3 regions of the Buttiauxella ferragutiae genome follow, and region 2 is predicted to be linked to each of the others. Evidence: predicted binding sites of a transcription regulator. Region 2 holds the regulator's gene; each other region holds the start of a gene.
The links. Region 2 encodes Fur, which represses iron uptake genes when iron is present. Its sites were predicted from a motif close to ATAATAATGAGAACNACTATCAA; they were not measured.
Positions count from the first base shown of each region.

Region 1: a site for Fur is predicted at 2,936-2,958, ahead of gpmA (2,3-diphosphoglycerate-dependent phosphoglycerate mutase). Genes of this name have one in related genera too.
Region 3: a site for Fur is predicted at 7,331-7,353, ahead of entS (enterobactin transporter EntS). Genes of this name have one in related genera too.

Region 1 covers NZ_CP093332.1:1,567,436-1,577,441, reverse strand. The annotation lists gene galT (galactose-1-phosphate uridylyltransferase) at 1-586, shown strand, start outside; gene galK (galactokinase) at 589-1,737, shown strand; gene galM (galactose-1-epimerase) at 1,731-2,771, shown strand; gene gpmA (2,3-diphosphoglycerate-dependent phosphoglycerate mutase) at 2,981-3,733, shown strand; gene aroG (3-deoxy-7-phosphoheptulonate synthase AroG) at 3,797-4,849, opposite strand; gene MNO13_RS07180 (YbgS-like family protein) at 5,170-5,547, shown strand; gene zitB (CDF family zinc transporter ZitB) at 5,671-6,603, shown strand; gene pnuC (nicotinamide riboside transporter PnuC) at 6,604-7,320, opposite strand; gene nadA (quinolinate synthase NadA) at 7,345-8,406, opposite strand; RNA gene MNO13_RS07160 (RtT sRNA) at 8,574-8,710, opposite strand; tRNA gene MNO13_RS07155 (tRNA-Lys) at 8,742-8,817, opposite strand; tRNA gene MNO13_RS07150 (tRNA-Val) at 8,821-8,896, opposite strand; RNA gene MNO13_RS07145 (RtT sRNA) at 8,921-9,047, opposite strand; tRNA gene MNO13_RS07140 (tRNA-Lys) at 9,064-9,139, opposite strand; tRNA gene MNO13_RS07135 (tRNA-Lys) at 9,204-9,279, opposite strand; tRNA gene MNO13_RS07130 (tRNA-Lys) at 9,343-9,418, opposite strand; gene cpoB (cell division protein CpoB) at 9,583-10,006, opposite strand, start outside.
Region 2 covers NZ_CP093332.1:3,840,419-3,850,424, forward strand. The annotation lists gene ybfF (esterase) at 1-265, shown strand, start outside; gene ybfE (LexA regulated protein) at 401-682, shown strand; gene fldA (flavodoxin FldA) at 835-1,365, shown strand; gene fur (ferric iron uptake transcriptional regulator) at 1,652-2,104, shown strand; gene chiQ (ChiQ/YbfN family lipoprotein) at 2,194-2,523, opposite strand; gene chiP (chitoporin ChiP) at 2,571-3,968, opposite strand; gene glnS (glutamine--tRNA ligase) at 4,442-6,109, opposite strand; gene nagE (N-acetylglucosamine-specific PTS transporter subunit IIBC) at 6,289-8,313, opposite strand; gene nagB (glucosamine-6-phosphate deaminase) at 8,649-9,449, shown strand; gene nagA (N-acetylglucosamine-6-phosphate deacetylase) at 9,475-10,006, shown strand, end outside.
Region 3 covers NZ_CP093332.1:3,990,710-4,000,715, forward strand. The annotation lists gene entH (proofreading thioesterase EntH) at 1-395, opposite strand, end outside; gene dhbA (2,3-dihydro-2,3-dihydroxybenzoate dehydrogenase) at 396-1,148, opposite strand; gene MNO13_RS18450 (isochorismatase) at 1,145-2,005, opposite strand; gene MNO13_RS18455 ((2,3-dihydroxybenzoyl)adenylate synthase) at 2,020-3,636, opposite strand; gene entC (isochorismate synthase EntC) at 3,637-4,818, opposite strand; gene fepB (Fe2+-enterobactin ABC transporter substrate-binding protein) at 5,035-5,979, shown strand; gene entS (enterobactin transporter EntS) at 6,030-7,262, opposite strand; gene fepD (Fe(3+)-siderophore ABC transporter permease) at 7,404-8,393, shown strand; gene fepG (iron-enterobactin ABC transporter permease) at 8,390-9,382, shown strand; gene fepC (iron-enterobactin ABC transporter ATP-binding protein) at 9,379-10,006, shown strand, end outside.

The DNA of each region.
Region 1 (10,006 bases), 2.3 Mb from region 2:
AGGCGCGGCGATGGGCTGCTCCAACCCGCATCCGCACGGCCAGGTTTGGGCGAACAGTTTCCTGCCTAATGAAGTGGCGCGTGAAGATGTATTGCAGCGCGAATACTTTGCAGAAAATGGCTCGCCAATGCTGGTCGATTACGCACAACGCGAGCTTAAAGATGGCAGCCGCACAGTCGTCGAAACTGAACACTGGATTGCAGTAGTGCCTTACTGGGCCGCCTGGCCGTTTGAAACGCTACTGCTGCCGAAAACTCATGTACTGCGTATCACTGACCTGACGGCTGAACAGAGCAGTGATTTAGCACTCGCGCTGAAAAAACTGACCAGCCGTTATGACAACCTTTTCCAGTGCTCATTCCCTTATTCCATGGGTTGGCACGGCGCACCGTTTAATGACGAGGAAAATGGTCACTGGCAGTTGCATGCTCACTTCTATCCACCACTATTGCGTAGCGCAACCGTGCGTAAATTTATGGTCGGCTATGAAATGCTGGCTGAAACCCAACGTGATTTAACCGCAGAGCAAGCCGCAGAACGCTTGCGTGCCGTTTCCGATATTCACTTTCGCCAATCCGGAGAATAAAAATGAGTCTGAAAGATAACACCCAACACCTCTTCGCCGAACACTTTGGTTATCCGGCAACCCATACTATTCAGGCTCCTGGCCGCGTTAACCTGATTGGCGAGCACACCGATTACAACGACGGTTTTGTGCTTCCTTGTGCTATCGATTACCAGACGGTCATTAGCTGTGCAAAACGTGATGACCGCATGGTACGCGTGATCGCCGCGGATTATGACAATCAAAGCGACGAGTTTTCACTCGACAAACCGATTCTGAGCCACGACACGCAGCAATGGTCCAACTATGTTCGCGGTGTGGTTAAGCATCTGCAAAAGCGTGATAAAAACTTTGCCGGCGCCGATTTAGTGATCAGCGGCAACGTGCCACAAGGTGCGGGCTTGAGTTCATCGGCATCGCTGGAAGTCGCAGTGGGTACCGTGTTCCAGAAGCTTTATCATCTGGCGCTGGACGGCTCGCAAATTGCCCTAAATGGCCAGGAAGCAGAGAACCAGTTCGTCGGCTGTAACTGCGGCATTATGGATCAGCTGATTTCTGCGTTAGGTAAAAAAGATCATGCGTTGCTGATTGATTGCCGCACGCTGGGTACCAAAGCGGTTTCGATGCCAAAAGGCGTGGCCGTGGTCATCATCAACAGTAACTTCAAACGCACGCTGGTGGGCAGCGAATACAATACCCGCCGCCAGCAATGCGAAACCGGCGCGCGCTTCTTTACGCAGAAAGCGCTGCGTGATGTTGAGTTGTCAAAATTCAACGCTGTGGCACATGAACTTGATCCGGTTGTCGCTAAGCGTGTGCGCCATGTCCTGACCGAAAATATTCGTACCGTAGAAGCTGCCGATGCGCTGGCAAAAGGCGATTTGCAACGTATGGGCGAACTGATGGCTGAATCTCACGCGTCAATGCGCGATGATTTCGAAATCACCGTGCCACAAATCGATACGTTAGTTGAAATCGTGAAAGCCACAATCGGTGATAAAGGCGGCGTGCGTATGACAGGTGGCGGCTTCGGCGGTTGTATCGTTGCATTGATCCCGGAAGATTTGGTTCCTGCGGTACAACAAGCGGTCGCCAAACAGTACGAAGCCAAAACCGGCATAAAAGAAACCTTTTATGTCTGCAAACCTTCGGAGGGCGCGGGCCAATGCTAAAAGAAACACCACAGCTTGCACCGGACGGGCAACCGTTCCGTATCTCCACCCTGCGCAACAGCGCGGGGTTGGTTGTCTCAGTCATGGATTGGGGCGCTACCCTGTTGTCGTGTCGTGTGCCGATGAAAGACGGAAGCGTACGCGAAACGCTGCTTGGCTGCGAAACACCGGAAGATTATCTGAATCAGTCAGCTTATCTGGGAGCAACTGTCGGGCGCTACGCAAACCGGATTGCCAACAGCCAGTTTGAGCGCGATGGCGTCACCATCAACGTGACAGCAAACCAGGGCGCACATCAGCTACATGGCGGGCCAGATGGCTTCGACAAACGTCGCTGGCGTATTGTGCGCCAGAACGAACATGAAGTGCTGTACACTCTCGATTCACAAGATGGCGATCAAGGCTTCCCTGGCGAATTACGTGCAACCGCGCGTTATGCTCTCACCGAAGATAACTGCATTACTGTTGAGTTCCGCGCCAAAACCAGCAAAGCATGCCCGGTGAACCTGACCAATCACGCCTACTTTAATCTCGACGGTAAGCAGAACGATATTCGTCAACATCGCCTGCAACTGCTGGCCGATAGCTACTTGCCAGTCGATAGCAACGGTATTCCACAGGCCGGGCTTAAAGATGTGGCAGGTACCAGCTTTGATTTCCGCACAGTGAAAACCATCGCTGATGATTTCCTGTCTGATAACGACCAGGTGCTGGTTAAAGGCTACGATCATGCGTTCTTGTTACAAGCACAGGGCGATGCCAGCCTGCCAGCAGCACACCTTTGGTCGAGCGACAATCAACTGCAAATGACGGTCTACACCACCGCACCGGCATTGCAGTTTTACAGCGGGAATTATCTGGACGGTACACCGGCAAGGGAACAAGGAACGTACAATGCGTACCAGGGCCTGGCGCTGGAAAGCGAATTCCTGCCAGACAGCCCTAATCATCCGGAATGGCCACAACCTGATTGCTGGTTACAGCCACATGAAGAGTACTTAAGCATTACGGAATACGAGTTCATTCCACTCTAAGTGCCTTGCCCTCCTCCACGGAGGGCAATTCTTCTGCGAATCGCTGGATTTCCCGCCGTTTAGCGACAAAAATATAACAACCATTCACATCCAACTTACACTCCACACTCTTTTTCGCTATGTTAAACGTTTAGCATTGCCGCTCGCCCCTTTGCGGCAATATAATGATAATCGTTATCATTAATCACAGGCTCATTAAGGAGTAAACTATGGCTGTTACTAAGCTGGTTCTGGTTCGTCACGGTGAAAGCCAGTGGAACAACGAAAACCGCTTCACCGGTTGGTATGACGTTGATCTGTCTGAGAAAGGTCAAACTGAAGCGAAAGCAGCAGGTAAGTTGCTGAAAGACGAAGGCTACTCTTTCGACTTTGCTTACACTTCTGTGCTGAAACGTGCCATCCATACTCTGTGGAACATCCTCGATGAACTGGACCAGGCCTGGTTGCCAGTTGAAAAATCCTGGAAGCTGAATGAGCGTCATTACGGGGCGCTGCAGGGTCTGAACAAAGCAGAAACCGCAGAAAAATACGGCGATGAGCAAGTTAAACAATGGCGTCGTGGCTTTGCGATAACACCTCCAGAATTGACGCGTGATGACGAACGCTTCCCAGGCCATGACCCACGTTATGCAAGCCTGACCGATAAAGAGCTGCCGGTAACTGAAAGCCTGGCGTTAACTATCGAGCGCGTAATCCCTTACTGGAATGAAACCATTCTGCCACGCATGAAAAGCGGCGAGCGCGTGATTGTTGCCGCACACGGTAACTCCCTGCGTGCCTTGGTTAAATTCCTTGATAACCTGGGCGAAGACGAAATTCTTGAGCTGAATATCCCAACTGGCGTACCGTTGGTGTATGAGTTTGACGAGAACTTCAAACCGCTGAAGCGCTACTATCTGGGCAATGCTGATGAAATCGCAGCAAAAGCCGCAGCGGTAGCAAACCAGGGTAAAGCGAAGTAATTCGTTAGATGTGAAAAAGGCGTGGTGAAAACCACGCCTTTTTTATTGTTACTGCGTCAAGACTTAGCCGCGACGCGTTTTCACTGCATCAGCCAACTGGCGCAACACAACTTCAGTATCTTCCCAGCCGATACAAGCATCGGTCACGCTCTTGCCGTAGACCAATGGTTCGCCGCTTTCCAGGTTCTGATTGCCTTCAATAAGGTGACTTTCGATCATCACACCGGTGATGGCTTTATCGCCACCAGCGATTTGCTGGCAAACATCGGCGCCAACTTCCATTTGTTTCTTAAACTGCTTGCTGCTGTTGGCATGACTGAAATCGATCATCACCTGTGCAGGCAGGCCTGCCTTCACTAAATCCGCTTTAACCTGAGCGACGTGCTCCGCGCTGTAGTTTGGCTCTTTACCGCCGCGCAGAATGATATGGCAGTCACCATTTCCGCTGGTCGTCACAATGGCAGAATGACCCCATTTCGTCACAGACAGGAAGCTGTGTGGCGCGCCAGCGGCATTAATAGCATCAATCGCCACTTTCATCGTGCCGTCGGTACCATTTTTGAAGCCGACCGGACATGACAGACCCGACGCCAGTTCACGGTGAACCTGAGATTCTGTGGTTCGTGCGCCAATAGCCCCCCAGCTCATCAAGTCCGCCAGATACTGCGGAGTAATCATATCCAAGAACTCACCCGCTGCTGGCAGGCCGGAGTCATTGATATCTAACAACAGCTTACGAGCAATGCGCAGGCCATCGTTGATTTGGAAACTGTTATCCATTTGCGGATCGTTGATGAGGCCTTTCCAGCCCACCGTCGTGCGTGGTTTTTCGAAGTAAACACGCATAACGATTTCCAGCTCACCTTGCAGTTCTTCACGCAATGTCAGTAAACGCGCGCCATACTCTTTCGCCGCTTTGATATCGTGAATGGAGCAAGGGCCGATGACAACCAGCAGACGATCATCATTTCCTTTAAGGATTTTATGAATCGCTTTGCGCGCGCCAGATACCGTTGCAGCTGCTTTTTCAGTGGCAGGGAATTTTTCGAGCAGCGCTACTGGAGGCAAAAGTTCGTTGATTTCTTTGATGCGTAAGTCGTCGTTCTGATAATTCATGATATTTCCGGAAATGGCCTTTAGATTTAGCTTAGTTGCAATCCCTTCAATCTATCGCTTCAAGCCTGAAGTGTAAACGGGCTTTTACACTTCAGGCAGAATATTCCTGAAAACGACCTAAAAGCGGTCAATAAATGGTAAAAGCTCGGTATGACGCTACAATTTTTAATTGTTAACACCAAAAAGTATCATTTTGGCAAAATTGTATTCTGATTAGATTATTAAAGTTGGCAGGTATCACCGATAGAAATAATTTAATCCGAATAGGACCTGTGCACTGTTGGAAGAAGTTATCCAGCAATAACGACCATAACAGGAGCATCATGATGAATAAATTAACCACTCTTTTCCTGACAGCAACCCTCACTCTTGCCAGCGGCGCAGCTTTGGCTGCCGACACCAGCGGCATGAATAACGGCCAGGCTAATGCTGGCGCTGAAGCAGGCCAGGTTGCACCTGGCGCGAATCAGAACATAGCCCCGAAAGGCGTTGATAACAGCAATATCAACAATAGCGGCACCATGCTCCATCCAAATGGCTCAACCAGTAATAGCGGTTTGACCAGTGATGGAATGAGCAAGGATGAAATTCATAAAAATTCGATGTGTAAAGACGGTAAATGCCCGGATACCAACCAAAAGGTTGAAACCGGCAGCGGCAATGATGTGAACAGCAAAGTGGACGGGACTTCACAGTAAAATCAGCCAGCTGAAAAAACCAGGGGAGCTTAGGCTCTCCTTTTTTATAGGTTTTATTCAATAAGTTGATCAGCTTTAGTGGTTATAATTAGCGCATTGTTGCTTTTCAAATACTGAGAAATCATGGCGCATACACATCAACATTCTTCGGGTGATTCCAACTCCAAACGTCTGTTCTGGGCATTTTCCATCACGGCGCTATTTATGGTGGCGGAAGTCATCGGTGGGGTGATATCAGGGTCACTTGCCTTACTTGCTGATGCAGGGCATATGCTGACTGATGCGGCAGCGCTGCTGGTCGCGCTAATGGCGGTGAAATTTGCCCGTCGTCCGCCGAATGCCCGTCATACCTTCGGTTGGCTGAGGCTGACCACGCTTGCCGCATTTGTGAATGCGATTGCCTTAGTGGTGATAACGATCTTGATCGTCTGGGAGGCGATAGAGCGTTTTTATCAGCCGCAGCCGATTGCTGGCTGGACCATGCTGATCATCGCTTTTGCCGGGTTACTGGCGAATCTATTTTCGTTCTGGATTTTGCATCGCGGAAATGAAGAAAAAAATATCAACGTGCGTGCTGCTGCTCTGCACGTTATGGGAGATTTGTTAGGTTCGGTGGGAGCTATCGCTGCGGCGCTTATTATTTTGTGGACCGGTTGGACGCCAATTGACCCTATTCTCTCAATACTGGTGTCATGCCTGGTGTTGCGCAGCGCGTGGAATTTACTAAAAGAGAGCGTTAATGAGTTGCTCGAAGGCGCACCAAACGCCATTGATATCCCCGTTTTGCAGCGCAAGTTAATCAGAACGATTCCCGAAGTCCGCAACGTTCACCACGTGCATATCTGGCTGGTCGGTGAAAAACCGTTAATGACGTTGCATGTTCAGGTGGTGCCACCGCACGATCACGACGCCCTGCTGGAACGCATCCACCATTTTCTGAAAGATGAATATCAGATTGAACATGCCACGGTACAAATGGAGTATCAGGTTTGCCACGGTCAGGACTGTGATTTACATGAGCATGACCATCACGGCCATGCTCATCACCACCACTAATTAAGACAGTGCGCGTGAGCCGCGTTCACGCGCGCTGTTGATCCACATGCGGCTACCGTTGAGCGCAATAAACGTCAGAATCAAATATTCGAGTGACATCGCATAGACGCCTTGCAAGGCAAAGATAACCACACTGATCATGTTAATGATTACCCACAGCAGCCAGTTTTCGACGTATTTGCGGGTCATCAGAATCATCGCCACAATCGACAGTACCATCATGCAGGAGTCCCAGAATGGGAACGCATCGGGCTGAAGCTCTGGCATCGTCACATTCAGGCCCATGGCCTGCATCGCGGTAACCGCAGTTCGGGTCAGGACAGCAAAGACCGGATCGATAAATACCGTCATCAACCCAATCGCCCCCACACAAATTGCAATCCAGGCAAATGCTTTGGGCAGAGGTAACCAACGAATATGGAGAGCGGTTTGATTTTCACTCGTCTGTCTCGACCAGGCATACCAACCGTAAATATTAGCCGCAAAGAAAAACAACTGTAGTAACAGGCTTGCGTAGAGTTGGATTTGGAAGAAAATAATCGCAAATAGCGTAACGTTAATTAAACCGAATGCGTAATTGCTGATTTTTTCTAAACTAGCCAACCAGATACATAGCAAACCCGCCACGGTTCCAATCGCTTCAATCCACGATAAATCATACCCACCCGTTCCGATGGGAATGTGGACCAAAATATTCTGCGTGCTTAAAAAATCCATATTCGCTCCTTGGGGTTAAATTCCTTACGCGTTACCCTTAATATTACGTCGTAATTCAGCAGCAAAATCGAGCATTCGATTTAAAGGCACCAGTGCGCCCTCACGCAACGCAGCATCAACATGAATCTCATGTTCTGCTCCACCCTGCTCCAGCCCTTCAGCGATGGCTTTAAGGCCGTTCATCGCCATCCACGGGCAATGTGCACAAGTACGACAGGTTGCGCCTTCACCTGCGGTAGGCGCTTCAAACAATTCTTTATCCGGACATTCCTGCTGCATTTTGTAGAAAATACCGCGGTCAGTGGCCACGATCAGTTGTTTATTTGGCAATGTTTGAGCGGCGGCGATGAGCTGACTGGTTGAACCGACAGCATCTGCCAAATCCACTATGGCTTGCGGCGATTCGGGGTGTACCAGAATAGCGGCATCCGGATAGAGTGCTTTCATGCGCGTTAGCGCCTGGGTTTTAAACTCGTCATGTACAATACATGCCCCCTGCCAACACAACACGTCTGCGCCAGTTTGCTTCTGTACATAACTTCCCAGATGTTTATCCGGTGCCCAAATAATTTTCTCGCCAAGACTGTCGAGATGCTCAATTAATTCGACTGCAATACTCGATGTCACGACCCAATCAGCACGCGCTTTTACCGCTGCGGAAGTATTAGCATAGACCACCACTGTGCGATCAGGATGTTGATCGCAGAAGGCGTTAAATTCTTCGATTGGGCAGCCGAGATCCAAAGAGCACTCGGCGTTCAGCGTTGGCATCAGGATAGTTTTTTCTGGGCTCAGGATTTTCGCGGTTTCACCCATGAAGCGAACCCCTGCCACCAACAACGTGGTAGCAGGATGATTTGCTCCAAAACGTGCCATCTCGAGGGAGTCAGAAATGCAACCGCCAGTCTCTTCAGCCAGAGCCTGGATTTCGGGGTCGGTATAGTAGTGAGCCACCATCACAGCATTCCGCTCTTTCAGCAGACGCTTGATTTTCTCACGGTAAAATTGCTTTTCATCCGCGCTCAAAGGCTGTGGTTTAGGTGGGAAGGGATAAATTGCTGTTTCTGGATCGAACATTACGCTCATAGTGCTTTCTCGTTTGCCTGACTTAACCAAATTAGCACTATTCTGATAAAGACTGACCAGAAATGGCTAAGGTTGTTTTATATGCTAAACAAGATAGCGAATTATAGGTGAATTGTCGTGGGGAATTTATTTTCAACTCGGAATTGCAGATAGCAAAAAGGCGCCTTTGGTGGGGCGTGCAGGATATCACTCGCCTTATCCAGAGACTCGCCCTTCGGGTCACCGCAAGCGGTGATGCAAAATCGTTCCCGACGATTTTGTCGAACCTGCAGCAGGTTCAAATCCTGCCCGAATCGCGTATAGCAGAAAGGCGCCTTTAGGGCGCCTTTCTACATTGGTGGGGCGTGCAGGATTCGAACCTGCGACCAATTGATTAAAAGTCAACTGCTCTACCAACTGAGCTAACGCCCCGAATGGTGGGTGATGACGGGCTCGAACCGCCGACCCCCTCCGTGTAAAGGAGGTGCTCTACCAACTGAGCTAATCACCCAAACTTCGGTACTACTTTAAAAATTGGTGGGGCGTGCAGGATGACTCGGCCTTTGGCCTCACCCTTCGGGTCGTTGCTAAAACAACGCTGTTTCGCTTTCGCTCAACTCGAACCTGCTGCAGGTTCAAACCCTTCACGACTCACTGACTTCGCACTACATCCATAATTGGTGGGGCGTGCAGGATTCGAACCTGCGACCAATTGATTAAAAGTCAACTGCTCTACCAACTGAGCTAACGCCCCGCAATGCGGTTTACTACTTCTTCAAACTCTTCACGACTCACTGACTTCGCACTACATCCATAATTGGTGGGGCGTGCAGGATTCGAACCTGCGACCAATTGATTAAAAGTCAACTGCTCTACCAACTGAGCTAACGCCCCGCAATGCGGTTTACTGCTTCTTCAAACTCTTCACGATTCACTTACTTCGTACTGCTTCGAAATTGGTGGGGCGTGCAGGATTCGAACCTGCGACCAATTGATTAAAAGTCAACTGCTCTACCAACTGAGCTAACGCCCCAATTTCGTGTCACTTTCGGTTTGTTTGATATCCCTTGGCAACGGCGGCATATATTACTGATTTAAGATTTTGACGCAACAAGAATTTCGATCAAGATCACCTAATGGCTCGCGTTTCGTTCGGCTTGACCAGAAAAACAGCAATATCTGGTCAGGCCGCACTCACTACATCGCATTCAGACGTTTTTGCGCCTGCTTTGCGCCGTCGGTATTTGGGAACTGTTTGATCACTTGTTGGTAGACAGCTTTCGCTTTGGCGGTATCGCCTTTGTCTTGCATGATCACACCGACTTTAAACATTGCATCCGGGGCCTTAGGAGATTTTGGGTAATTTTTCACCACAGAGGCAAAATAAAACGCCGCATCATCCTTTTTCCCCTTGTTGTAATTCAACTGACCGAGCCAGTAATTAGCATTTGGCTGATAAGTTGAATCTGGGTACTTCTTAATAAAACTTTGAAATGCCGCGATAGCTTCGTCCTGGCGGGACTTATCCTGCACCATGGCAATAGCTGCATTGTAGTCACTGTTAGCGTCACCACCTTGCGCAGGGGCTGCTGCTGCAGGTGTCTGAGCTGCCGCACCGGCA
Region 2 (10,006 bases):
GAAGTTTAATGTTCCGGTATTGTGGGAACAGTACGAGAATATTGTCGGCTGGCAAGCTATCCCAACCTGGAATGAACCGGCACTGTTTATCCGTGGTGGTGCATCCCCTTATGTTGACGAATCACACCGCGAAACGCTGCTTGCGCAATTCCCTCAGGCGCGCGCTCATGTGGTTGCCGGTGCCGGACACTGGGTTCACGCCGAAAAACCTGATGCTGTTTTGCGCGCAATCCACCGTTTTATCGACGCAAGTGCCGCAAACTGATTAAAAACAAACCGACTGGCTGTTAGATGCAGCTAACGCGTTGGCGCGCAAGCCATGCTGATGTATGATTGCGCGCTAAAATGCGCCAGAGCACCCCGCTCCGTGCCACCTGAATTCCCTGTCAGTAGTCTAATCATGGCAAAAGAACAAACGGACCGTACTACATTAGATCTGTTCGCGGACGAGCGTCGCCCCGGGCGGCCAAAAACTAATCCGCTGACGCGTGATGAGCAACTGCGTATCAACAAACGCAACCAGCTCAAGCGCGATAAAGTACGCGGCCTGAAGCGAGTGGAACTGAAGCTCAATAACGATGCAGTAGATGCACTAAATCATCTGGCTGAAGCGCGCAATATCAGTCGTAGTGAGTTGATTGAAGAGATTCTACTCGCGCAACTGAAGCAGCATCTCAGTTAGTTGAAAGGCTATATGCACGGAATACGATGTTGCAGTCTGTGCACAACAGGCTGATAGCAGTTTCCGCACCGCAATGTGTTCTGCTATGATTGCCCTATCTGTGGCCAATTAGCAGCCACCATACCATTAAGTATCAAGAGGTTATTTTACTCATGGCAATCGTAGGCATTTTTTTCGGCAGCGACACTGGTAACACCGAAAATATCGCGAAGATGATTCAAAAACAGCTCGGTAAAGACGTTGCTGAGGTGCATGACATTGCTAAGAGCAGCAAAGAAGACCTGGAAGGCTTCGACATTCTGCTTCTCGGCATTCCAACGTGGTATTACGGTGAAGCGCAATGCGACTGGGATGACTTCTTCCCGACTCTGGAAGAAGTTGATTTCAACGGCAAACTGGTCGCCCTGTTCGGCTGTGGTGACCAGGAAGACTATGCAGAATACTTCTGTGACGCATTGGGCACTATCCGTGACATCATTGAGCCACGCGGTGCTGCTATCGTCGGTCACTGGCCAACGGCGGGCTACCATTTTGAAGCCTCTAAAGGTCTGGCTGACGACGATCACTTTGTCGGTCTGGCTATCGATGAAGATCGTCAACCAGAACTGACTGCTGAACGCGTTCAGAAATGGGTCAAACAAGTTTCTGACGAGCTGAACCTGGCAGATATCATCAACGCCTGATTCTGGATGTGACGCAGCTTTTAAACGGGTTGCGTCACATTGATAGATTATTCCGATTAAAATAATCGCTACAAATTTTTAACTTTTCGGTTTGTCCCTGTACAATGACCCCCTGGCTAAATAGCTAACAAGGCAATTAAATCGCGACTCAGCCGCCATTTTTTAGCTTGATTATGAATAATACTTGCGGTTTCCATTTAGAATCTGCAGTTCTATAATGAGACGCATTCATCTTAACGCTCACCCTGAGTCCGAGCGATCCGTTAAGCAACAGGACAATTTCCGCATGACTGACAATAATACCGCATTGAAGAAGGCCGGCCTGAAAGTCACGCTTCCGCGATTAAAAATCCTTGAAGTGCTACAGGGTCCGGTGAACCATCATGTCAGTGCGGAAGACTTATACAAACGTCTGATTGATATGGGCGAAGAAATTGGTCTCGCCACAGTTTATCGTGTACTAAACCAGTTTGATGATGCAGGCATTGTCACTCGTCACAACTTCGAAGGCGGCAAATCCGTATTCGAGTTAACTCAACAACATCACCACGACCACCTGATTTGCCTGGACTGCGGCAAAGTTATTGAGTTCAGTGATGATTCAATTGAATCTCGTCAGCGTGAAATCGCATCACGCCATGGCATCCGTCTGACCAACCACAGCCTGTACCTTTACGGTCACTGCGCTGAAGGTGATTGCCGTACCGACGAGAATGCACACGAAATCAGCGAAAAGTAATCCGCATATCTGACATTCTGAACCAGATGTCAGGTATAAAAAAACCGGTGAGGAAGCTCACCGGTTTTTTTATTGCCTGAATTCACAGATTACTTGTTGTTCGCACGAATCTCTTGCCAGATTTTATCGCACTTGGCTTTTACCGCCTGGTCGTTACCAGTACGAGTGGCCTGAATACAGTTTTGATAATCCAGGGTGCGCACCGTTTCTTTCTTCGCAAATTCCTGGTGTTCCTTTTCCTGACCCAGCACGTTTAACACGCTCTGACAGGCCTGAATTTTATCAGGATTCCCTTCTGCGGTATTGATACAGGCGCTATAGGCTTGTTTCAGTTTTGTATCTTCCGGTGCCGTTTTAGAGGGTTGTGCGCAGGCGCTCAAACCTAAAGCCATGACCGTAACCAAAATGATTTTTTTCATGCTCGATATCCTTTATAAAACCGGGCGCTTTCACGCCCGGAATCGAATCAGAAGATGGTGAACGGTGCGATGACGATGAATTTCACGTCACGCTCATCCTGGAAGATGTTGCCGTAACCACCGCCCCAGCTTGGGATGTCGGAGTGGTTGTCGTATTGAGTGAAGTGCAGTTTGAACAGAGTGCCTTTCGCGCGCCCATCCTGAATGGTGTACAACGCATCAAGGCTGTACGCCGATTCTTTCAGGCGATTGTCAGCATCGTAGTAACCGTCAGTGGTTGGTTTAGAGCTTGGTTTTGCATCCCATGCGTAAACATACGAAGCACCTACAGCCCAACCAGCCAGATCCCAATTGCTCAGGTCATACATGGCACCCGCGAAGATGGCTTTTTCACCATTGGCGTTGAAGTCAGAACGGTTATCCCACCAGATATCCAGACGACCGTTTGACGATGCGTAAGTTGGGGTCATACGTTGCAGGAAGTAGCCCTGCTGGCCATCAGCCTTGACCATGGTACCTTCGAGGCGCAGGTCAACCTGGCCCACTTTGTAGCCGAATGTCAGAGCCTGCAACCATGCCGTGCCGTCATACAGATCGTTAACGCTGCCATCAGAGACTTTGTCACGCGAACCGTAGAACTGGTAGCTGGTAGACAATGGGCTGCCAGCTACATCAAATTTGTAGCTTGCTTTAGTGAAGTATTGGTCGATATACCCTTCTGCCTGACCGAATGCCGCTTCAAGAATCAGATCATTTTTGAAGTCATACTTCGCGCCCAGCGAGTGCAGATACTCAACTTTGGTGTTCTTATCGTTCTGATAGAACTTGTCCATCTCCAGGTGCCACGGAGCTTTATACTCATTGGTCCACATGTAGGAGAAGCTCAGAGCACCGGCATCGGCATAATCAAAGTTTGCCCCGGCTTCAGCGCCCTGGTAAGTACCAGGCATGAAACTCCAGTGTGGTGCTAATAAAGATTGCCCTGTTGGCTGGATGTAACCCGCACGGGCCCAAACCGGGCCGTATTTGAATTTAGCTGCGGCTTTATAAAGGCTTATACCGCTCTTATCGCCGGAATAATCTTCATCGTAAGCTTTGTTTGAAGAGGAAAATGCGATTTCGTTCGGGTGGCCGCTGTCGCCATTTTCTGCCATTTCGATAGCAGTAAAGGCGGCGATATCCAGACCAAACATGTCAGCAGCATAACCGGACTGGAAGTCCAGATTGGCGTTCCAGGTAGCGTGAGAAAGGTTAGTTTCATATTTATCTGTCGTAACATCTTTACGGTCACGTTCACGCTGCCAGTAATAAACACCACCGGTCAGTGTTGAATCATCAAAAAAACCTGCTGCACTTGCCTGAGGGATAACAACCAGTCCAGAAAGAGCCGTGACGCCTGCAATAGCAAGGGCCAGCGCACTACGTTTGCCACTAAACGTACGCATATAAAATTCCTCTTTGACGTATAAATAATCGCCGGACGTTAAAAGACGTCAGATAGCGAAAAAAGTAAAAATGCCTAACGGCTAAAGCGGTTATAAATATTTTCCCGCATTTACTGCTCCCCATAAGACTATTTTTCGCGACGCGAATTATCAACGACTTTGTAAGAGTTCATTCCGATATTATGACAGAGAGCACATAATTCATGAGTATTTGTAACAAAAATCAACTGTGGAATTTTATGTTTATAAATCAACAAATATTGATATAAACCACCATATGAGAGCGCTCACATGATAAAAGAAAGGATTTATTATGTTCCGAGATTGACCAGCCAGAGAATTCCCAGGGAAATATAAATAACATTAATTCGCATCGCGAATGTAAGTAAATATTTAATCCTGTGATTATTAAGCAAAAAAAAACGCCGCGATTTGCGGCGTCTTTGTTACATATTGACTGCGTGTATAACTAATTACTCGCCTATTTTGGCCCAGGTATCACGCAAACCAACGGTGCGGTTAAACACCAGTTTTTCCGCAGTTGCCAGACGGCTATCAAGGCAGAAATAACCTTCACGCTCGAACTGATACGCTTTGCCTTTCTCAGCATTTTGCAGGCTTGGTTCGACGAAACCTTGCTTAATCACCAGAGACTCTGGGTTGATCGTTGCCAGTAAATCTTCCGCCGCACCTGGGTTAGCCACGCTGAACAGACGGTCGTAAAGGCGAATTTCAACTGGCAAGGCGTGTTCAGCACTTACCCAATGAATAACGCCTTTTACTTTACGGCCATCAGCCGGGTCTTTGCTTAATGTGTCCGGATCGTAGGAACAATGCAGCACGGTGATATTCCCGGCTTCATCTTTCTCAACACGATCGGCTTTAATCACATAAGCATTACGCAGGCGGACTTCTTTGCCCAACACCAGACGCTTGTACTGCTTATTCGCTTCTTCGCGGAAGTCAGCACGATCAATGTAAATCTCACGGCTGAACGGCACCTGGCGGCTACCCATTTCTGGCTTGTTCGGATGGTTTGGCATGGTGACCATTTCCACTTCGCCCTGCGGGAAGTTTTCAATAATCACTTTCACCGGATCGAGCACTGCCATCGCGCGCGGGGCGTTTTCGTTCAGGTCATCACGAATACATGATTCCAAAGCAGCCATTTCAACGGTGTTGTCTTGTTTGGTCACGCCAATACGCTTACAGAACTCACGAATAGAACCGGCAGTGTAACCACGACGACGCAGGCCAGAAATGGTTGGCATACGTGGGTCATCCCACCCTTCCACTACTTTCTCAGTCACCAGCAGGTTCAGCTTACGCTTAGACATGATGGAGTATTCGAGATTCAGGCGAGAGAACTCGTACTGACGCGGGTGCACAGGAATAGTGATGTTATCCAGCACCCAATCGTACAGACGACGGTTGTCCTGGAACTCCAGCGTACATAAAGAGTGAGTAATACCTTCCAGCGCATCGGAAATGCAGTGCGTGAAGTCGTACATCGGATAGATGCACCACTTGGTACCAGTCTGATGGTGTTCAGCAAATTTGATGCGATAAATAACCGGATCGCGCATCACGATAAATGGTGATGCCATGTCGATTTTCGCACGCAGGCACGCAGTGCCTTCAGCAAATTCACCGTTACGCATTTTCTCGAACAGCGCGAGGTTTTCCTCGACGCTACGATCGCGGTATGGGCTATTTTTCCCAGGTGCGGTCAATGAGCCGCGATATTCACGGATCTGCTCTGGAGTCAGTTCGTCAACATACGCCAGACCTTTATTGACAAGCTCTACAGCATAGTTGAACAACTGATCGAAATAATCGGAGGAGTAGCGCACATTGCCTGACCAGTGAAAACCAAGCCATTCAACATCGTGCTTAATTGAATCTACGAATTCGATGTCTTCTTTTGCTGGGTTAGTGTCATCGAAACGCAGGTTGCACTGCCCTTGATAATCTTGTGCGATACCAAAGTTCAGGCAGATGGATTTTGCATGGCCGATATGCAGATAGCCATTTGGCTCTGGCGGAAAACGGGTGCAAATGCTGGTGTGCTTACCATTAGCCAAATCTTCATCAATAATCTGGCGAATAAAGTTAGTTGGGCGGGCTTCTGCCTCACTCATCGCGGGTTCCTCTGTGCAAAAACTTCAGTTATCGGCACATGATCTTATAAGCAAGCGTCGGAAACAACCTTTTGTTGAATAAATAAGGGGATCGGGAAGGGTCAAGCTGGAGCAATAAAAAAGCGGCTGGAGAAAATACTCTCCAGCCGCTAAAGGCACAATCTATGACTCAGGAGCGATTATTTGCCTTTAATTTCGTACAGAGGCGTTTGCCCCGCAACCACTGAACCTTGCGCCTGAATAACCAGACCGCTGTAGTCATCAATGTTGCTGCAAACAACCGGGCTAATCATGGAGCGAGCATTTGCGTTCAGGAAATCAAGGTCCATTTCCAGAATCGGCTGGCCTGCAACCACTTCAGCACCCTCTTCTACCAGACGAGTAAAGCCCTGGCCGTTCAGTGCGACAGTATCAATGCCCATATGGACAACGATTTCTGCACCTTTTTCGGTTTCCAGACAGAACGCGTGGTTGGTATTAAAGATCTTAACGATAGTACCGGCAGCTGGCGCGACAACCATTTTCTCGGTTGGCTTAACAGCAACACCATCACCTACTGCTTTGCTGGCGAAGGCTTCATCTGGAACTTGTTCCAGAGCAACCACATCACCCGTTACTGGAGAAACCAGAGCGGCGATGGTGACAGCGTTTGGTACAGCCTGTGGTTTTGCAGTAGCTGCGGCAACCGGTGCAGCTGTAGCGCTAACTGGAGCCGCTGCAACATCACCTACCGTTTTCATTGCGTTAGCAATTTTCTCAGCGACGAAGCCGACGATGATTTGCACGCTGGTTTTGTTCAGACGGATAACACCGGTTGCACCCAGGCGTTTAGCCAAAGATTCGTTAACCAATGAAGAGTCTTTTACGTTCAGGCGCAGACGAGTGATACACGCGTCGATGCCTGTCAGGTTAGCTGAGCCACCCACAGCAGCGATGTACTGACGAGCCAGCTCAGAAACATCTTGATTGCTATTGGCGCTAACATTCACGTCCTGACCATCAGTTTCATCACCTGCAACAGCCAGTTCACGCCCTGGGGTCAACAGATTGAATTTGGTGATAGTGAAACGGAACACAACGTAGTAGATAGCGAAGAACACCAGGCCTTGCGGGATCAGCATGTACCAGTGTGTCGCCAGTGGGTTACGGGAAGAAAGCACCATATCCACCAGACCCGCACTGAAGCCGAAACCAGCAATCCAATGCATGCTTGCTGCGATAAATACGGAGATACCCGTCAGCACTGCGTGAATCAGATACAGAACTGGGGCCACGAACATGAAGGAGAATTCCAACGGTTCGGTGATACCAGTAAAGAAGGCAGCAAACGCACCCGCCATCATGATACCCATGACTTTGGCTTTGTTTTCAGGACGCGCACACTGGTAAATTGCCAGCGCAGCACCTGGAAGACCGAACATCATGATTGGGAAGAAACCAGCCTGGTAACGACCTGTGATACCCACAATACCGGTACCTTCAGCGATAGATTTAGCACCGCCAAGGAACTTAGGAATATCGTTGATACCCGCAACGTCGAACCAGAATACGGAGTTCAGCGCGTGGTGCAGACCCACTGGAATCAGCAGACGGTTGAAGAACGCATAAACACCTGCGCCAACAGAACCCAACTTCTGAATGTGCTCACCAAAGTTTACCAGGCCGCTAAACACGATTGGCCAGATGAACATCATGATAAAGGCAACAGCAATCATCACGAAGGAGGTGAGGATTGGAACCAGGCGGCGGCCGCTGAAGAAGGACAACGCTCTTGGCAGTTCGACACTGCTGAAGCGGTTGTACAACTCTGCGGAGATAATCCCCACCATGATACCAACAAATTGGTTCTGAATTTTAGAGAACGCAAACGGAACCTGATCCAGCGGAATATGCTTGATCATGGAAACAGCCGCTGGCGAACAAAGTGTGGTCAGAACCAGGAAACCGACAAAGCCGGTTAGTGCAGCAGCACCATCTTTATCTTTGGACATACCGTAAGCCACACCAATGGCAAACAGCACACCCATGTTATCAATAATTGCAGCACCAGATTTGATGAACAACGCGGCTAATGCGTTATCACCGCCCCAGCTCGTTGGGTCAATCCAGTAGCCAACACCCATTAATATGGCTGCGGCTGGTAATGTGGCAACCGGCACCATAAGTGCGCGGCCAACCTTTTGCATGTAACCAAGAATACTCACGTTAATTCCCCCTATGAGACCCCGTTAAGGCTCGTTCAAAGCAGTTTTATTATTGTTTAACAAACCTTGAAAGCATGGCGAAGATTCACCAACCTTCTGAGTGTGTGAAAAATTAATTCGTATCGCAAATTAAACACCCTTTTTTTGTGATTAAAATCACCAAATATTGTTATTGCACTCCCCTTTGGCTAGCTATCGACTAAAACTTATTTTATCATCCGAAAAATCAAGACGGATTGATGCCGTTATGACCAGGAAGAAACTGGTTTACCCTTAGAGGGTTCGGATAATCAATCTGGCGACATCCGTATTTCTATTAACTTATGAGGTGAATGATGAGACTGATTCCCCTGGCTACCCCGGCTCAAGTAGGCAAATGGGCAGCACGCCATATCGTTAAGCGTATCAATGCGTTTAATCCGACAGCAGATCGTCCTTTCTTGCTGGGTCTGCCAACCGGCGGCACGCCTCTTGAAGCGTACAAAGCGCTGGTAGAGATGCACAAAGCGGGCCAGGTTAGCTTTAAAAACGTCGTCACCTTTAACATGGATGAATACGTTGGTCTGCCAAAAGAGCACCCGGAAAGCTATCATACGTTCATGCACCGCAATTTCTTTGATCACGTTGATATCCCAGCGGAAAACATCAACCTGCTGAATGGTAACGCCGAAGATGTTGACGCCGAGTGCCGTCGCTATGAAGAAAAAATTCGTTCTTACGGCAAAATTCACCTGTTTATGGGTGGCGTAGGCAACGATGGTCATATCGCGTTCAACGAACCGGCATCTTCTTTGGCATCCCGTACTCGTATCAAAACGCTGACTCATGACACCCGTGTTGCAAACTCCCGTTTCTTTGGTGGCGATGTCTCTCAAGTGCCAAAATATGCGCTGACTGTTGGCGTGGGCACGCTGCTTGATGCAGAAGAAGTGATGATTTTGGTTCTTGGTCATTTGAAAGCGCAAGCGCTGCAAGCGGCTGTGGAAGGCAACGTGAATCACATGTGGACCATTAGCTGTCTGCAACTGCATCCTAAAGCAGTGGTAGTTTGTGATGAGCCGTCCACCATGGAACTGAAAGTGAAGACGCTGAAGTACTTCAATGAACTTGAAGCAGAAAATATCAAAGATCTTTAAGTAATAGTCATTACCGGGGGTACCTATGTTTGCATTAACTCACGGTCGGATTTATACCGGCCATGAAATTCTTGATGATCACGCGGTAATTATCGCGAACGGCCTGATTGAACGCGTTTGCCCGCGCTCAGATCTCCCAGCGGGTATTGAGACTCGCGATGTGGGCGGTGCAATCATCGCCCCCGGTTTTATTGATGTGCAGTTGAATGGTTGTGGTGGTGTGCAGTTCAACGATTCAGCCGATGCGGTGACCGTTGAAACGCTGGAAATCATGCAGAAAGCCAATGAGCGTTCTGGCTGCACCAGCTATTTACCAACACTGATTACCAGCAGCGATGAGCTGATGAAGCAAGGCGTGAAAGTGATGCGCGAATACCTGGCGAAATATCAGCACCAGGCACTCGGTCTGCATCTTGAAGGCCCATGGCTGAATATGGTGAAAAAGGGTACGCACAACCCAAGTTTCGTGCGTAAACCTGACTCCGAACTGGTCGATTTCCTGTGCCAAAACGCAGATGTGATCACCAAAGTCACTTTAGCGCCAGAAATGGTGGCAC
Region 3 (10,006 bases), 150 kb from region 2:
AAACGGCTAGTACAACAACGCTTGCCGCGCCCATCAAAAATGGCAATTTCCCACACCTGAGAAGACTTCCCTAAATGCAGCGGTTTGCACACGCCGCGCACCGTACCTGATGCCACCGCGCGATGATGGCTGGCGTTGATTTCCGTTCCCACCACGCACTGCCCTTCACTCGTTGTCAGAAATCCGGCCATTGAACCCAGGGTTTCTGCCAGCACTACAGACGCGCCGCCATGCAGCAAACCAAACGGCTGCTGGGTGCGGTTATCGACCGGCATTTGCGCTTCCAGGCTTTCCTCGTCCATGTACGTATAAACGATACCGAGATGCTCAACCATTGTGCCGACGCTGGTTTTGTTTAACGCCTCAAGAGTGAGCTCTCGTTTCCAGATACTCATTCAGGCTCCAAGCGTTGCGCCGCCATCAATCACAATATCCTGCAAAGTGATGTGGCTGGCGTGAGTGGAAGCGAGGAACAAAATCGTGCTGGCGATTTCCTGCGGGCGGGCGATTTTGCCCAGCGGAATGCCCAGTTTGAACTGTTCCGGGAAGCCCTGTATACGCTGCTGTTCGGCGTCTGCCGTTTTCCACAACGTGCGTTGCATATCGGTGTCCGTCGACCCCGGCGACACCACATTGCAGCGCACGCCAAACGGTGCCAGTTCCAGGCCAACGGTTAACGCCAGGCTTTTGAGCGCCGCTTTCGACGCGCCATAGGCCGACATTCCGGTGCGCGGCGTGTGCGCGGCATCGGATGCAACGGTCACAATCGCCCCGCTACGCTGCTCACGCATATGTGGCATCACGGCGCGGAACATATTGAACGCGCCGCCGACGTTGACCGCAAACGTGTCCTGCCAGTCTTGCAGCGCTAACGCATCCGTAGCACCCATGCGCAAAATTCCCGCCGCATTCACCAGCACATCCAGTTGCCGTTCGTCGCTGAGTATTCGCTGAGTCACGCTGGCAACCCGGTCGGCATCCGCCACGTTTAACACTTGGGTGGCAAACGGATAAATCTCCAATGGGAACGCCAGATCAAAGCCGATAACCGTCGCACCAGCTTCGCTAAACGCCCGCGCGGTGTGGTAACCGATGCCCTTGCCTGCGCCCGTTACCCAGACGGTTTTGCCGCTAAAATCGATGTTCATGCCGCCACTTCCCGAGACAGTAGTACCCACCAGGCGTCGATGCTCGGGTTTTTCGCCAGCATCACGAAATCGATGTCAGCGTGAATTTTGCGCCAGCGTGCCGCCAGCGCCATCATGCGCACCGAATCGAGGCCGTAATCAATCAGGTTTTCGTCATCTTCCGGGATGTCGGATTCATCCAGCAACGGCAGGACGATTTCACGTAGTTGCTGTTTGTTTTGCGGCGCACATTCGGGCAGCAAATCGCGGGTCATCACCACGCGCCCGGAACGGCCTGCGGTGTATTTCAGCGCCATGATGTGTTCTTCGCGGCTGAAATCAGCCAGCGCATCAGCGACCATAAACGGTTTGATGTCACGCATAAACGCATCAGTTGCCGTGGTCATGCAGCCAATGTGCGCGTAAACACCGCAAATAATCAGCTGGTTACGGCCGGTTTCTTTTAACGCCTGTTCCAGCGGCGAGCGGATAAACGCGCTGTAACGCCATTTGGTCAGCACCGTGTCGTGTTCGTCTGGCGCAAGTTCTGCCACCACTTTCTGGCGCTCAGGGTGTTTATTTAAGCCCGGCCCCCACATGTCGTTAAGCAGCGCACGGTCTTCATCACTTTGCGCATTCGGCTGCGCGGTGTAATAGACCGGAATATTGTGGCGTTTGCAGTAAGCGCGCAGCGCGGCAATATTGGCAATAACCTGCTGGATCATTGGGCAATCATCGCCCCAGAAATCGATGAAATATTCCTGCATATCGTGAATCAGCAGTGCCGCACGCTCGGGTTCAAACGCCCAGTTCACTTTGTTTTCCGGGATGTCGGCAGCCGTCGGTAAGCTGTACGCGTTCAATTTTGGAATAGCCATAAATTCTCCGTCAGTCAGGAAACCAGTTGCCTGTCAGCAATCAACTGGCGCAAACGTTTTTTGTCCACTTTACCCACCGCGGTCAGCGGCAGGTTTTCAACAATTTCAATGCGATCCGGTAGCTTGAAGTCGGCAATGCCCAACTCACGCAAATAACGGCGAATTTCTACCGCGCGGAACAGGCGACTGCCGACGATAAACGCGCAGCTTTTCTCGCCCAATAAACTGTCTTCCATCGAAACCAGCGCGGCATGGACGATCTCTTCATGGCGCAGCAGCAGGTTTTCGATCTCCTCGGCGGCGATCTTCTCGCCACCGCGATTGATCTGATCTTTCTCGCGCCCCTGCACGGTGATGTAGCCGTCTTCAGCAATCGAAATCAGGTCGCCGGAGCAGTAAAAACCGTTGGCATCGAAGGCGCTGGCGTTGTGTTCCGGGCTGCGGTAATAGCCCCGGAAGGTGTACGGCCCGCGCGTCATCAGGCGGCCCACTTCGCCATGCGGTAATGGGTTGCCATTTTCATCGGCCACCCACACTTCGTCGTCCGGGCACATCGGCTTACCCTGGGTTTTGAAGATATGTTCATCTGAATCATCAAGGCGCGTGTAGTTCACCAGCCCTTCGGCCATGCCGAAAACCTGCTGTAACTGGCAGCCAATTTCAGCGGGAATGCGGGCGGCAAGCGCTTCGCTTAAACGCGCACCGCCGACCTGCAACAGCTTTAGCGACTCAAGCGATTTATTGCTGCCCCATTCGCCAATGGCTTGTAACCACAGACTGACCGCAGGCGGCACCAGTGCGGTGACGTTGATTTGATGGCGTTCAATCAGCGGGAAACAGAGCGTGGCGCTCGGGTCGTTTGCCAGCACCACACGCCCGCCGCCGTAAAAAACGCCCAGCGAACCTGGTGAACTCAGCGCGTAGTTATGCGCCGCCGGAATGGCGCACAAGAAGCGCGTGTGGGTATCAAAACGGCAGATTTCGACGCTGCGGCGAATGCTGTAGTAGTAATCGTTATGGGTGCGCGGGATCAGTTTCGGCGTGCCGGTGCTGCCGCCGGAAAGCTGGAAAAATGCCACTTCGTCCGCCGCCGATGGCGAAGCGACAAAGTTGTCTTCCGCTTCGTTGATGAAGGCACTTAGCGAACGTTCGCGGTCGCTTTCATTGAGCAAAACAGCCATGCGTAGCGACGGGTTTTGCTGGCACAGCGCATCAAGGAAATCATCATGAACGAACAAATTGTGTTTGCGGTCGGCAATCAGCACCACCGGCTCAATTTGCTGCGCGTAGGCTTCCATCTCGGTGCGTTGATGGCTGAACAGCGCGTTAACCGGTGCTACGCCAATTTTCAGCAGCGCGAATAGCGTGATGTACAGTTCCGACACATTACCGAGCTGCACCAACGCAGTTTCGCCGTTGTTCAGGCCACGGCGTTTAAGGGCTGAAGCCAGGCGCGTCGCCGCTTGTTCTAATTCGCGATAGCTGAAATGGCGTTCGCCATCAACCAGCGCAATTGCGTCATTGTGCGCGTGGCGGTTGAGAATATCGGTCAGCGGCAAATCCGCCCAGTAACCTTTTTCGCGGTAGCGGGCCGCTAAATCGTCCGGCCAGCGCGTGAATTGAATCGCCATTTAGTTGAGTCCAAATACGTGGAGCATGGTGGAAAGTTTGACGCCAGTTTCGCGCCACTCCGATTCCGGCGACGAAGCAGGCACGATGCCCGCCCCAGCGAACAGGCGCACCTGGTTTGCAGCGACACGGGCGCAGCGGATTGTCACCACCCACTCACCGTTGCCTTCAGCGTCACACCAGCCGACGATGCCGCCGAACAGCTCGCGGTCAAATGGCTCAAGTTCTGCAATCAATTTGCGCGCCACATCGTGTGGGAAGCCACTCAACGCCGGCGTCGGGTGCAGCAGGCAGGCGAGGGATAACGCATTGTCCTGCGGGTCTTTTACCTGGCCGTAAATCGGCGTGGCGAGGTGCCATAAGGTCGGCGTGGTAATCAGTTCTGGCGTGTCAGAGAGCGTCAAAGTCTGGCTGTGCGGCTGCAAAACATCGCGCATCGCTTGCGTCACCAGACCGTGTTCGTGGCGGTCTTTCTTTGAGTGCAGTAACTGCGTGCCAATTTCGCTATCACGCGGGATATTTTCCCGGTCGCGCCGTGCCGATCCCGCCAGCGGCAGCGAGCTGAAATTCTTGCCGGATTTACGTAACAGCAATTCCGGGCTGGCACCCACTAGCGAGCTGCCATCCGGCAACGGGACGTGGAAGTTGTAGCTGGTGGGGTTTTGGCTAATCAGGCGATTGAGCAGCCCATCGAGATCAATTGGCATTTGGGTTTCGATATCAATCAGGCGCGAGAGCACCACTTTGTCGATATCCGGCTGCGCCGTTGCAGCGGCGGCATGAGCCACCATTTCCATAAATTTGTCTTGTTCCGGAATCGCTTTACGCGCGGCAATGTTGAGCGGTTTCGCCACAGCCGTTTGGCGGGCGTCATCCTGGCGTTGGGCGCGTGAAAACGGCTGCCAGCTTTCAGGGATAAACAGCGCTGAAGGTTGGCGGGGATCAAACGGAATGGCACCGACGACAACCGGCTTCTCGATGCCATGTTTTTTGGCATTTTCGAACGCTTCACGCAACGAAGTTTGCAGGTGACCATGGGAATTTGCGCCATCAATCGCCGGGCAATCCAGGCGAGCAAAGCAGCCGCTTGTTGAAAAACTGCGATATGGCGACATAAAGAAAAAACTATCTGCACAAGGTGTTAGCCGTTTTTCTTGTCGTTCCTCAGCCAGTAACGTTTCCATGAACTCTCCGTAAAAACATGACAAAAGATAGTAATAATGATTATCATTTGCTTTTCGGGGTCGTAACCTAAAGAGAAAAGACAGCACTGTCAATAGTTGCTCAGTCTTGTCGGATGGCGCTAATGCTTATCCGATCTACGCGAAACGGTTTTGTAGGGTGGGTAAGCGCCAGCGCCATCCACCGCCATCAGGCAAATTTCAACAGGATGTCATTGAGTGAAAATCAGATTCTCCGCATTCATCTTTCTATGCTTAAGCAGCCTCGCCCACGCCGCCGACTGGCCGCGAACGATCACCGACAGCCATGGCACACATACGCTGACACAAGCACCGCTGCGCATTGTTTCCACTAGCGTCACGCTAACCGGCTCGCTGCTGGCAATTGATGCCCCCGTGGTGGCAAGCGGTGCCACCACACCTGGCAATCGAATGGGAGATGCGCAAGGTTTCCTGCGCCAGTGGGGTGATATCGCAAAAGCGCGCAACGTGCAGCGTTTATATATTGGCGAAGCCAGCGCCGAAGCCGTGGCTGCGCAAATGCCAGATTTGATTTTGATTAGTGCCACCGGAGGCGATTCCGCCCTCGCCCTTTATGACCAGCTTTCCACTATCGCCCCGACGTTAGTTATCAATTACGACGACAAAAGCTGGCAGCAATTGCTGACGCAACTCGGCGAGATTACCGGGCATGAAACCCAGGCGGCGGCACGCATTGCCAGTTTTGATAAGCAGCTCAACGAGGCAAAACAGCGTATGACGCTGCCGCCACAGCCGGTCACCGCGCTGGTTTACACCCCGGCATCACGTTCGGCAAACCTGTGGACGGCAGAATCCGCGCAGGGGAAATTGTTCCAGCAGTTAGGTTTTACTTTGTCGTCTTTGCCTGCGGCGGTGAATGCCAGCAAGAGCATGGGAAAACGCCACGACATCGTGCAATTGGGTGGCGAGAATCTTGCTGCGGGTTTGAATGGTGAGAGTTTGTTCCTGTTCGCCAGCGATGAGAAAGATGCCACGGCGCTGGAAACCAACCCATTGCTTTCGCACCTGGGCGCCGTGCAGAAAAAACAGGTTTATGCGCTGGGCACCGAAACATTCCGTCTGGATTATTACAGTGCCACGCATGTTCTGGAGCGGATGAGTCAGTTGTTTGGTAGCAAGTGATTTTTTGTAATGTGGTGGATGACGCTTGCGCTTATCCACCCTACGAAAACCTACGCCGGAACGCTCTGCTGATAACCACGCAGCTGCACCAACACCATCGCCAATACTATGCCGCATAGTGTTAATGCCAGGCCGCTCGCACTCGCCGCAGCGACCGGCGTCATCGCTACCGTCAGGCCGCCTAAAATGGCGGCACCAATCGCATCGCCAGTGACGTTTTGCGCCGTCCACAAACCGTTAATACGACCTAACATACCGTCCGGTGTTAGCGTCTGAATTAAGGTGTATTGCAGCAAAGAGCTGATCGCACTGAGATAACCAAATAGCGCCAGACACGCCAGCCCAAGCCCCCAAACCGGCATCAGGCTGAAAACGCCGATTGAGATAAACGAAACAATTCCCGTCGCCAGCATAATACGGCCTGGGCGTGCGTGATGAGCAATACGCCCGCTGGTCAACGCGCCAATGGCAGCACCCAACGGAACGGCAGCGTACATCAGGCCGATTTGCGCCGCGCTCATTTGCCAGTGTCCGGCGAGTGCGGGATAAAGAACGCGCACCGCGCTCGCCATCGTCAGCAACGCGCCAACTAACGCAATGCCGCCAATAATCGGGTTACCGACCAAAAAACGGAACCCATTGAGCAGCGAAAGCAGCGGGTTTTCACGCACCTGCGGCGGTGGCGCCAGCTTCGGTAAACTCAACAGCGGCAGTAAAGTGACGAAAGTGCCGACAGACGCCAGCGCGTAGTTCCACACCACGCCGCCGGAGGCCAACAACAGCCCGCCGAGCATCGGTGAAATCACTGAGCCGAGGCGCACCGTCAGCATGGTAATCGCACTCGCCTGCATTAAGTTTTCACGCCCGACTAACGCGGGTGTGGCGGCTAACAACGCGGTCACGCCAAGTGCGCCAAAGAAACCATCCCACACGCCAAGCAGATAAATCGCCGCCAGCGACGGTTCCGGCAAGGCGGCGTTAATCGTCAGGCCAATAAAGCCAGCGCCACAGGTAGATCGCGCCAGCAAAATCAAACGGCGGCGTTCGTGCCGGTCGGCCAGCACACCGCCCATCATCAGGCCGATAAACATCGCGCTGCCGGTTAACGTCACTGCCAGCCCGACTTGCAAGGAGGAACCGGTCAGCGTCTGGATTTGTACCGGCACGGCAACGCCCAGTAACCCAAGCGAGACAATCGAGATAAAACGGGCAAGGAAGACGGCGCGAAAAGCAGGATGAGTTTTGAGCAAACTGAGGTTGAGCAACAAAGAATTGCGGTTCATTACATGGCCTTAAAACGAATTTTTCTTTCCAGATGCGAGGCGGCTCATGCTAGCATAAACAAATAAGAGTGATAATGATAATAACTATCATTTAATTTTACATGGTTTTTGTAAGGCTACGAAGTGAAGGATATACAACGTATGTCACGCTGGTTCATCCTGCTGAGTTTGTTGTTTTTACTGCTTTTAATGGCAGCGCTCAGTCTGCTGTTAGGTGCCAAATCACTCCCCGCAGAAGTTGTTATGGATGCGCTCAGCGGCCAGTGCCAAAGTGCGGATTGCACTATCGTGCTTGATGCACGCCTCCCGCGCACGCTAGCGGGTATTCTTGCCGGAGGCGCACTTGGCCTTGCCGGTGCGTTGATGCAAACCCTGACGCGCAATCCGCTTGCTGACCCCGGTCTGCTTGGTGTTAATGCCGGAGCGAGTTTTGCCATTGTGCTGGGTGCCGCCGTGTGGAGCCTTTCGTCGCCGATAGCGCTGCTCGGGCTGGCGTTTGCTGGTGCATTATCTGCCGCTTTAGTGGTGGCGTTTACCGGAAGCCAGGGCGGTGGGCAGCTCAGCCCGGTGCGCTTGACGCTGGCAGGCGTGGCGCTCGGCGCGGTGCTTGAAGGCTTGAGCAACGGTATCGCGCTGTTAAATCCAGTGGTCTATGACCAGTTACGTTTCTGGCAGGCCGGAACGCTGGATATTCGCACCCTCACCACTTTGAAAATTATCGTGCTGCCGGTACTGACGGGCTGTGCGATTGCGCTGCTGATCAGCCGTTCGCTTAACAGCCTGAGCATGGGCACCGACACCGCAACCGCACTCGGCAGTAAAGTGGCGCGCACCCAATTGCTGGGTTTAGTGGCAATAACGTTATTGTGTGGCAGCGCCACCGCCGCCGTGGGGCCGATTGCCTTTATCGGCCTGATGATGCCGCATCTGGCGCGTTGGCTGGTGGGGGCCGACCACCGCTGGTCGCTTCCCGTCACCTTGATTGCCACCCCTGCCCTGTTGCTGTTCGCCGATATTATTGGCCGCATGCTGGTGCCTGGCGAGCTGCGCGTTTCAGTGGTGAGCGCGTTTATTGGCGCGCCGATGCTCATTTACCTGGTGCGCCGTAGCCGCAAAGGAGCCAGGCAATGAACCGCGCCTCCCCACGCCTGTTTATCAGTTGCTGGTGCTTGCTGTTGCTCGGTATCTCGCTCGGATTATGGAGCCTGGGCAGCGGCGTGTTGCCGCTCTCGGTCAGCCAGGTGATTGACGCTCTGCTTGGTACCGCACCACGAAATATCTCACTGGTGGTCGTCGAATGGCGTTTGCCACGCGTTGTCATGGCGCTGCTGATTGGCGCGGCGCTGGGCGTGAGCGGGGCCATTTTCCAGTCGCTAATGCGCAACCCGCTCGGCAGCCCGGATGTGATGGGTTTTAACACCGGAGCCTGGAGCGGAGTATTAGTGGCGATGGTGCTGTTTGGTCAACATCAAACGGCGATTGCCGGTGCAGCCATGGCAGGCGGCATCATCACCGCGCTGGTGGTGTGGTTGCTGGCCTGGCGTAACGGTATCGAAACTTTCCGCTTAATCATTATTGGAATCGGCGTGCGCGCCATGCTGGTGGCGTTTAACACCTGGCTGTTACTGCACGCCTCGCTGGAAACCGCTCTCTCCGCCGGGTTGTGGAATGCAGGCTCGCTCAACGGTTTGACGTGGGCGAAAATTTCCCCTGCCGCCCCGTTGATGTTGCTAGCGCTAATTGCGGGCGCATTACTGGTTCGCCGTATGCGGCTGCTGGAAATGGGCGATGACAGCGCCTGCGCATTGGGTGTTTCCGTTGAGCGCTCGCGCCTGATGTTGATGTTAACCGGCGTGATTCTGACTGCCGCCGCAACCGCACTTGCCGGGCCGATTTCGTTTATCGCCCTCGTCGCCCCGCACATTGCCCACCGCCTGAGCGGCAGCTCGCGCTGGGGTTTGCTGCAATCCGCCTTATGCGGTGCAACGTTGCTGCTGGCCGCCGACCTTTGCGCCCAGCAACTGTTCATGCCGTATCAGTTACCGGTCGGCGTGGTGACGGTCAGCCTTGGCGGTATCTATTTAATTGCGTTGTTGATTCAGGAGTCCCGTAAGAAATGAGTCAGATTTCCTCCCCCTCACGCCTGCATGGCGAAAAACTGACGCTGGGATATGGCAATCATGTGGTGGCAGATGGCCTGACCGTCGCCATTCCTGACGGGAAATTTACCGCGATTATCGGCCCCAACGGCTGCGGGAAATCCACGCTGCTGCGCACGCTAAGCCGCCTGATGAAACCGATGCACGGCGAGGTGTGGTTAGACGGTAATGAAATCCATCGCTTCGCCACTAAAGAAGTGGCGCGGCGCATCGGGTTGCTGGCGCAAAACTCCAGCGCACCAGGCGATATTAGCGTGGCTGAACTGGTAGCGCGTGGGCGTTATCCGCATCAGCCGATGTTTACCCGCTGGCGCGAAGAAGACCGCCAGGCGGTGGCGCGGGCAATGCAGGCGACCAACATTGAAGATTTAGCCGAGCAGCCAGTGGATACGCTATCGGGCGGCCAGCGCCAGCGCGCATGGATTGCGATGGTTCTGGCGCAGGAAACCTCCATTCTGCTACTGGATGAACCGACCACCTGGCTGGATATCAGCCATCAAATTGATTTACTGGAACTGCTGCGCGATCTGAACCAAAAGCAGGGCTACACGCTGGCTGCCGTGCTGCACGATTTGAACCAGGCTT